Regions from separate parts of the Kitasatospora sp. NPDC041917 genome, predicted to be linked through region 2. Evidence: riboswitches for the same ligand, from Rfam matches in the RefSeq annotation. Region 2 holds a riboswitch; the other holds the start of a gene.
What was found. A riboswitch is a leader RNA that binds a small molecule or an ion and turns the genes downstream of it on or off. The one in region 2 is predicted to bind S-adenosylmethionine.
Positions count from the first base shown of each region.

Region 1: linked by a shared signal. The riboswitch ahead of ACZ6EM_RS20875 (IclR family transcriptional regulator) and the one ahead of ACZ6EM_RS27065 (aminotransferase class V-fold PLP-dependent enzyme) in region 2 are both predicted to bind S-adenosylmethionine.

Region 1 covers NZ_JBVJBI010000016.1:58,198-61,753, forward strand. The annotation lists gene ACZ6EM_RS20870 (threonine/serine exporter family protein) at 198-1,451, shown strand; gene ACZ6EM_RS20875 (IclR family transcriptional regulator) at 1,493-2,206, opposite strand; SAM riboswitch class I at 2,407-2,549, opposite strand; gene ACZ6EM_RS20880 (hypothetical protein) at 2,635-3,556, opposite strand, start outside.
Region 2 covers NZ_JBVJBI010000025.1:95,800-99,355, forward strand. The annotation lists gene trpD (anthranilate phosphoribosyltransferase) at 1-872, shown strand, start outside; SAM riboswitch class IV at 981-1,099, shown strand; gene ACZ6EM_RS27065 (aminotransferase class V-fold PLP-dependent enzyme) at 1,151-2,536, shown strand; gene ACZ6EM_RS27070 (Lrp/AsnC family transcriptional regulator) at 2,540-2,821, opposite strand; gene ACZ6EM_RS27075 (rhomboid family intramembrane serine protease) at 2,818-3,556, opposite strand, start outside.

The DNA of each region.
Region 1 (3,556 bases), on a different contig from region 2:
TCGGGCCGTCGCCGATTCACCGGAAAGCATCCCAAAGAGGTTGAAAGCGATGCTACTGCCCGGGGGCGGATACCGGGGCGGGGCGCGCGCTCGTGTCCCGGGCCGGCCTCCGCCGCCGGCCCGGCCGGGAACGGCGGTAAACCGAACAGACCGGGGCACAGTCGGACCGATTCGGGCGGGATGGGACGATACCTGCCATGCCAAGCAAGTCTCCCCCGGTCCGGGGCACCGACGCCCCGCCCGACCCGCTCCGCCGTCTGCTGCTCGAACTGGGCGAAGCCCTGCTGGGCGGCGGCCTGCCCGTCCATGACGTCGAAGAGGAACTCCACTGGCTGGGGCGGGCGTTGGGGGCGCCGGACGTACGGGTCGCCGCCCTGACCAACGGGCTCTTCGTCGCGCTGGGGCCGGACGACGCCACCCGGTTCCAGCCGGTCGGCACCGCGCTGCGGTTCGAGCAGACGGCCGACGTCCTCCACCTGGTGCACCGGCTGCGGGCGGGCGAGCTCGACGGGCCCCGGGCGCTCGCCGAGCTGGACGGGATCCGGCGGGCGCCGGCCCGCCGGCCCGCGTGGGTGTCGGACCTCGGGGCGCTGCCGGTCGGGGTGGGGGTCTGTCTCTTCCTCCAGCCGGTGGCGGCGAACGTGCTGGCGGCCGGGCTCGGCTCGCTGCTCGTCGTGGGGCTGACCGTGCTCGCCCGGCGGCTGCCGTACCTGCGGCCACTGCTGCCCGTCACCGCCGGTTTCCTGGTCGCGCTGCTGGTCCTCTCGCTCGCCCGGGCCGGGCTGCTGGAGGGCCCGCTGCGGACCATCGTGGCCACGCTGGCGATCCTGCTGCCGGGCGGACTGCTCGTCACCGGGCTGTCGGAGATCGCCGCGGGTGCGGCCAGCGCGGGTACGGCCCGGCTGGTGTCCGGTGCGGTGCAGCTGGCGCTGTTCCTCGCCGGGGTGGCCGCGGCCGCGACGGCGGCCGGCGTGCCGGCCGCCGCGCTGGCCGACGTGCAGGTCGCCAGGCCGAGCTGGTGGGTGATCGCGCTGGGGCTGGCGCTCGCGGTGGCGGGCGTGGTGGTCAGCGTGAACACCCCGCCCTCGGCCGTCCCGTGGATCGTCGTGGTGATCGCGGTCAGCGTCACGGTCCAGGTGGTGGTGGGGTCGGCGCACGGCGCGGCGGTCGGCGGCCTGGCCGGCGCGGTCACCGCCGCGGCCGCGGCCACCCTGGTGCACTGGCTGCCGGGCGGTCCGCTCTGGCAGGTGCTCTACCTCCCGGCGTTCTGGATCGTGGTACCGGGCTCCTTCGGCCTCCTGCACACCGCGCAGATCGAGGTCGGGAACGGCGCGCAGTCGGTGCTGACGGCCGTGTCGGCGGTCTTCGGGGTGTCGATCGGCACCCTGATCGGCTCGGTGATCAGCCGGATCCCGCGTCCCTCCCGCGCCGTGCTGCTGCCCCGGGCCTGAGCCCGGGGCAGGCGGGGCCCCGACGCGGGCGGGGCCCCCGCTCAGGGGTGGCGCAGGGCCTCGGTGAGCCGGTGGGCGGCCTCGACGACGGCCTGGGAGAGCTGGGCGCCGGGGTGCCGGGTGAGGCGTTCGATCGGGCCGGACACCGTGACGGCGGCGACCACCCGGTTGGACTGGCCGCGGACCGGCGCGGAGACGGAGGCGACCCCGAGTTCGCGCTCGCCGACCGACTGGGCCCAGCCCCGGCGCCGTACGCCGCTCAGCGCGGTGGCGGTGAAACGGGCGCCCTGCAGTCCGCGGTGGAGCCGTTCGGGCTCCTCCCAGGCGAGCAGGATCTGGGCGGCGGCGCCGACCTTCATGGGGAGGGTGACGCCCACCGGAACGGTGTCGCGCAGGCCGGTGAGGCGCTCGGCGGCGGCCACGCAGATCCGCACCTCGCCCTGCCGGCGGTAGAGCTGGGCGCTCTCGCCGGTGATGTCGCGCAGCTGGGTGAGGACCGAGCCGGCCGCGGCCAGCAGCCGGTCCTCGCCGGCCGCCGTCGCGAGCTCGCCGACCCGCGGGCCGAGCATGAACCGGCCCTGGGTGTCCCTGCTGACCAGGCGGTGGTGTTCGAGTGCGACGGCCAGCCGGTGGGCGGTGGGCCGCGCCATGCCGGTGGCGGCGACCAGGCCGCCCAGCGTGGCGGGACCGGCCTCCAGGGTGCCGAGGATCGAGGTGACCTTGTCGAGCACGCCGACGCCGCTCGTGTTCTCCATGTGGGGGTACTCCAGTCTCGGGGCCCGGAGCAGCGGACGGTCGCTGCTCACGGCGGCTCCTGGCGGGGAGCCGGGGGGTGTGGTCAGCGAGGACGGGCCGGGGGAAACGGCCGATTGCCTGCGCCGGGCACGAGACGGGTACGCGAAAGCGCCGGGGCGGGAAGCGCCCGGGCGAAGGACAGCACAGAGAGCACCGTGTCTCCTCATCTTTCCCGCGCCACAGTGGCGACAGGCCGGAGTTGGCACTGCCCCCGGACGGCACGGCGCGTACTTCGGACGCCGGGTCGAACGGGGAGTTGCCGGGGCTTCGTAGGGCCGGTCCCTCCACCCCTCTGGATGATTCGCCAGGAACGATACAAGACTTCCCGGGCCGCTCGGCAAGCCCCCCCACCCCCGACCCCCACCCCGGCCGCCGCCCGCGGGCCCGCTCAGCGGTGGCGCGGCTCCGACAGGCCGGTGCACGGGGCCCGGTCCGGGCCGCCGGGGGCGGTGGCGTCCCAGGCGCTCAGGGCGGCGAGGGCGGCGGAGCGTTCGGAGGCCGTCGGCCGGGTGCCCTCGGGGCCGAGCAGGTAGTCGGCGACCGGGGTGAGCAGCAGGGTCGCGTCGCCGGCCGGGAGCAGCAGGGCCTCGTCCCACCGGTGCCGGATGACGGTGCGGCGCAGCAGGGTGCCGTGGCGCGGCCGGAGCGGGCGGTGGCGGCCGCGGCGGCGGCGCCGTTCGGGGGCGACCTCGGTCTCCAGGACGGTGCGCACGTCCCGCAGGGAGCCGAGCGGCACGTGTTCGGCGGCGAGGTCGAGGAGGGCCGCGGCCTCCGGGGCGAGCCGGTAGGCGGCGACCACCGCGGCGGTCTCGACGGCGTCGAAGGGCTGCCCGGCGAGCTGGGCGACGTCGATCACGTCGCCCGCGAGGAAGGCGCGCCCGAGCCCCTCCTCGGCGAGGGCGATCAGGCATTCCACGTGGTCGTCGGCGGCCAGGTAGGGGCGGACCGGGACGGTGGCGAGGTCGCCGGTGAGCGCGGCGGTGGCGACCCGTACCTGGTACCACGGGTCCAGCAGCGGGTCCTCGCCCGGCCAGCGCAGGGTGACGGCGGTGTGCCGGGGCCGCTCGCCGAACAGGGTGACCTCCACGGACTCCACCGGGTGATCGGTGACCAGCCGGTTGACGGCCTGCCAGAGCGTGGCCTCGGTGGGGCTGACGAGGCCGAGCTCGGCCAGCGGCCGGGGCAGGTCGGGCGGGTAGTAGCCGGCCAGTGGCAGGTCGCGGATCGGGCGGACCCCGGTGGCGTCGGCGAGGTCGCGCGCGACGCCCGCGTAGCACTCGGCCCGGTCGCGGGCGCGCTGCAGCTCGGCG
Region 2 (3,556 bases):
TCGAGGAGATCGCCGGCCTGGTCGACGCGATGTACGAGCACGCCGAGCCGCTGGAGATCCCCGGACCGGCGGTGGACATCGTCGGCACCGGCGGGGACCGGGCGAAGACCGTCAACATCTCCACCATGTCGGCGATCGTCGCGGCGGCCGCCGGCGCCAAGGTGGTCAAGCACGGCAACCGCTCGGCCTCCTCCAGCAGCGGCTCCTCGGACGTGCTGGAGAAGCTCGGGGTGGCGCTGGACCTCTCCTCGCAGCGGGTCGCCGAGGTGGCCGAGGAGGTCGGTCTCACCTTCTGCTTCGCGGCCAAGTTCCACCCCTCGATGCGGCACGCCGCCACCGCGCGGCGCGACCTCGGGGTGCCGACCTCCTTCAACATCCTCGGCCCGCTCACCAACCCGGCCAGGGTCACCGCGCACGCCATCGGCTGCTTCGACACCCGGCTGGCCGGGCTGATCGCCGGGGTGCTGGCCGAACGGGGCGCGACGGCGCTGGTCTTCCGCGGTGACGACGGGCTGGACGAGCTGACCATCACCACCACCTCGCAGGTCTGGCTGGTGCGCGACGGGGTGGTCACCGAGACCACCTTCGACCCGCGGGACGTCGGGATCGAGCTGGTCGGCATCGAGGCGCTGCGCGGGGCGGACGCCTCGTACAACGCCGAGGTCGCGCGGCGGCTGCTGGCGGGGGAGCACGGGCCGGTGCGGGACGCCGTCCTGCTGAACACGGCGGCGGCACTGGTCGCGCTGGACCTCGGCGAGGCGCCGCTCGCCGAGCAGCTTGCGGCCGGCATGGAGCGGGCCGCGGAGGCGATCGACTCCGGTGCCGCGCAGGACCTGCTGCGGCGCTGGTCGGAGGCCACCAGCCGGATCTGAGGCGGTAGTTGGGGAGCCCGTGCCGGAACGCCGGCACGGGCTCCCGCGCTGTCCGGATGCTGGATGCCCGTTTGACCACCCGATGGACGCGGCCTAGAGTCTTGGCCAGGTCATGAGTGACAGTGCGAAGCCCCAGCTGGCTGTCCGGCAACCCTCCGTCCGTGGCGGGGTGCCCTGGGTGAGGACCGGGTCGTCACGGCAAGCCGTCCGTGCGACAAGCGCGGACGCCCGACGACTAGCACTCCCGGGGTCCCTCACCCCTGAAGGAGTGCATCCTCATGTCCCCTCTCGCCACCACCGAGACCTGCGCCCCGCTCGCCGTCCTCGGCGCCGACGTCCAGGTCCCGCTCGCCAACGGTGAGAAGGTCGGCTACGCGGCGCTGGACTACGCGGCCAGCTCCCCGGCGCTCCAGCGGGTGTGGGACGACGTCGCCGCCTACGCGCCGTACTACGGCAGCGTCCACCGCGGGGCCGGGTACCTCTCCCAGCTGTCCACCGACCTGTTCGAGCAGAGCCGCCGCACCGTCGGCGAGTTCCTCGACCTGCGCGAGGGCGACCAGGTGGTCTTCACCCGGGCCACCACCGACTCGCTCAACCTGCTGGCCGCGGCCGTTCCGGCCGGCACCCGGGTGTTCGCCTTCGAGACCGAGCACCACGCCTCGCTGCTGCCCTGGGCGCACGCCGGACTGGGCGTCACCTACCTGCGGGCGCCGCGCTCCCGGGCCGAGGCGGTGGGCGCGCTGGACGCCGCCCTCGCCGGGGCGCCCGAGGGCCCCAAGCTGCTCTGCGTCACCGGCGCCTCCAACGTGACCGGCGAGCTGTGGCCGGTCGCCGAGCTGACCCGGACCGCGCACCGGCACGGCGCCCGGGTGGTGCTGGACGCCGCCCAGCTGGCGCCGCACCACCGGGTCTCGGTCCGCGAGCTGGACGTCGACTGGATCGCCTTCTCCGGCCACAAGATCTACGCGCCGTTCGGCGCCGGGGTGCTGGCCGGCCGGGCGGACTGGCTGGACGCGGCCGAGCCGTACCTGGCCGGCGGCGGGGCGACCCGGACGGTGGCCCGGGAGAGCGACGGCTCGGTGGCCGTGCAGTGGCACACCGGCCCGGCCCGGCACGAGGCCGGCTCGCCGAACGTCATCGGCGCCTACGCGATCGCCTCGGCCTGCCGGGCCCTGACCGAGGCCGGCTTCGACGCGCTGGAGGCCCGCGAGCAGCAGCTGATCGCCCGGCTGACGGCCGGGCTGGCGCAGATCCCGCAGGTCAAGGTGCTGAACCTGTTCGGCTCCGACTCCGCCCGGGTCGGCGTGCTGTCCTTCGTCGTCCGGGGCTGGAACAGCTCGCACTTCTCGGCCGCGCTGTCCGCCGAGTACGGCATCGGGGTGCGCGACGGCCTGTTCTGTGCCCACCCGCTGGTGCGCACGCTGCTCGGGGACGAGGACGTCGCCCCGTCCGAGTGCGGCGCGCCGGAGCCCTCGCTGCCGGGCGAGCGCAGCCTGAACGCGATCCGGGTGAGCTTCGGCGCCGGGACGCCGGACGAGCACGTCGACCGCTTCCTGACCGCCGTCCGGGAGCTGGTCACGGACGGGGCGGCCTGGAACTACCGTAACGAGGGCGGTCGCTGCGTCGCGACCGTGCAGATCGACCGGGGCCGGCGCGAGGGCTGAGCGCTACTCGTCCAGGCCCAGGGCGAAGGCGGCTTCCAGGTCGTGCTGGGAGTAGGTGCGGAAGGCGATCTGGGTCTCGGTGTGGGCCACGCCCGGGACCTTGTTGAGCCGGCCCGGGATGACCTCGGCCAGGTCGTCGTGCCGGCGCACCCGCACCATCGCCACCAGGTTGTAGCCCCCGGTCACCGAGTAGACCTCGCTGACGCCGTCGATGGCGGCGATGGATTCGGCGATCTCCGGGATGCGGTCGACACTGGTCTTGATCAGGACGATGGCGGTGATCACAGTTCGGGCTCCTTTGTGGGGTGCCGCCAGCGTATCGGGCGTCGGCCGGGTCGTCGCGGGGGGTGGCGAACCACGGTGCAGGCGTAGAGGAACCCGGCCGAGAAGCCGATCACGTGGACCAGGTACGCCACCCCGGGCCCGGCCGAGTGCACCGACCACCACTGCAGGGCGAACCAGAGGCCGAGCACCAGCCAGGCGGGGAACCGCAGCGGCAGGAAGAGCAGCAGCGGGACGAGGGTGGTGACCCGGGCCCGGGGGTGGAGGCGCAGATAGGCGCCGAGCGCGGCGGCGATCGCCCCGGAGGCCCCGATGAGCACCCGGGTGGAGTTCGGCGAGTGCGCCTCGGCGAGCGCGAAGCCGTACGTGGTCAGGCTGCCGGCGGCCAGGTAGAAGACGGCGTACCGGGCCCGGCCCAGCCGCCGTTCGACGGTGGGGCCGAAGACCTGGAGGAAGAGCAGGTTCCCCAGCAGGTGCAGCCAGCCGGCGTGCAGGAAGAGGCCGGTGAGGACGGACAGGGCCGGGTGCTTGCCCGGGGTCGGGGCGGCCGGGCAGCCGGGGACCGGGTCGGGGGCCTCGGCCAGCTGCGCGGCGGTCAGCGGCCGCCCGGCCAGCACCTCGGCCGGGACGGCGCCCCAGCGCTGCTCGTACCGCTGCTCCGCGCAGACCCGGGCCCGGCCGGTGCCGTACAGCGGGTTGAGCCCGGCGGCCGGGCCGAGCAGGAAGACCAGGGTGTTG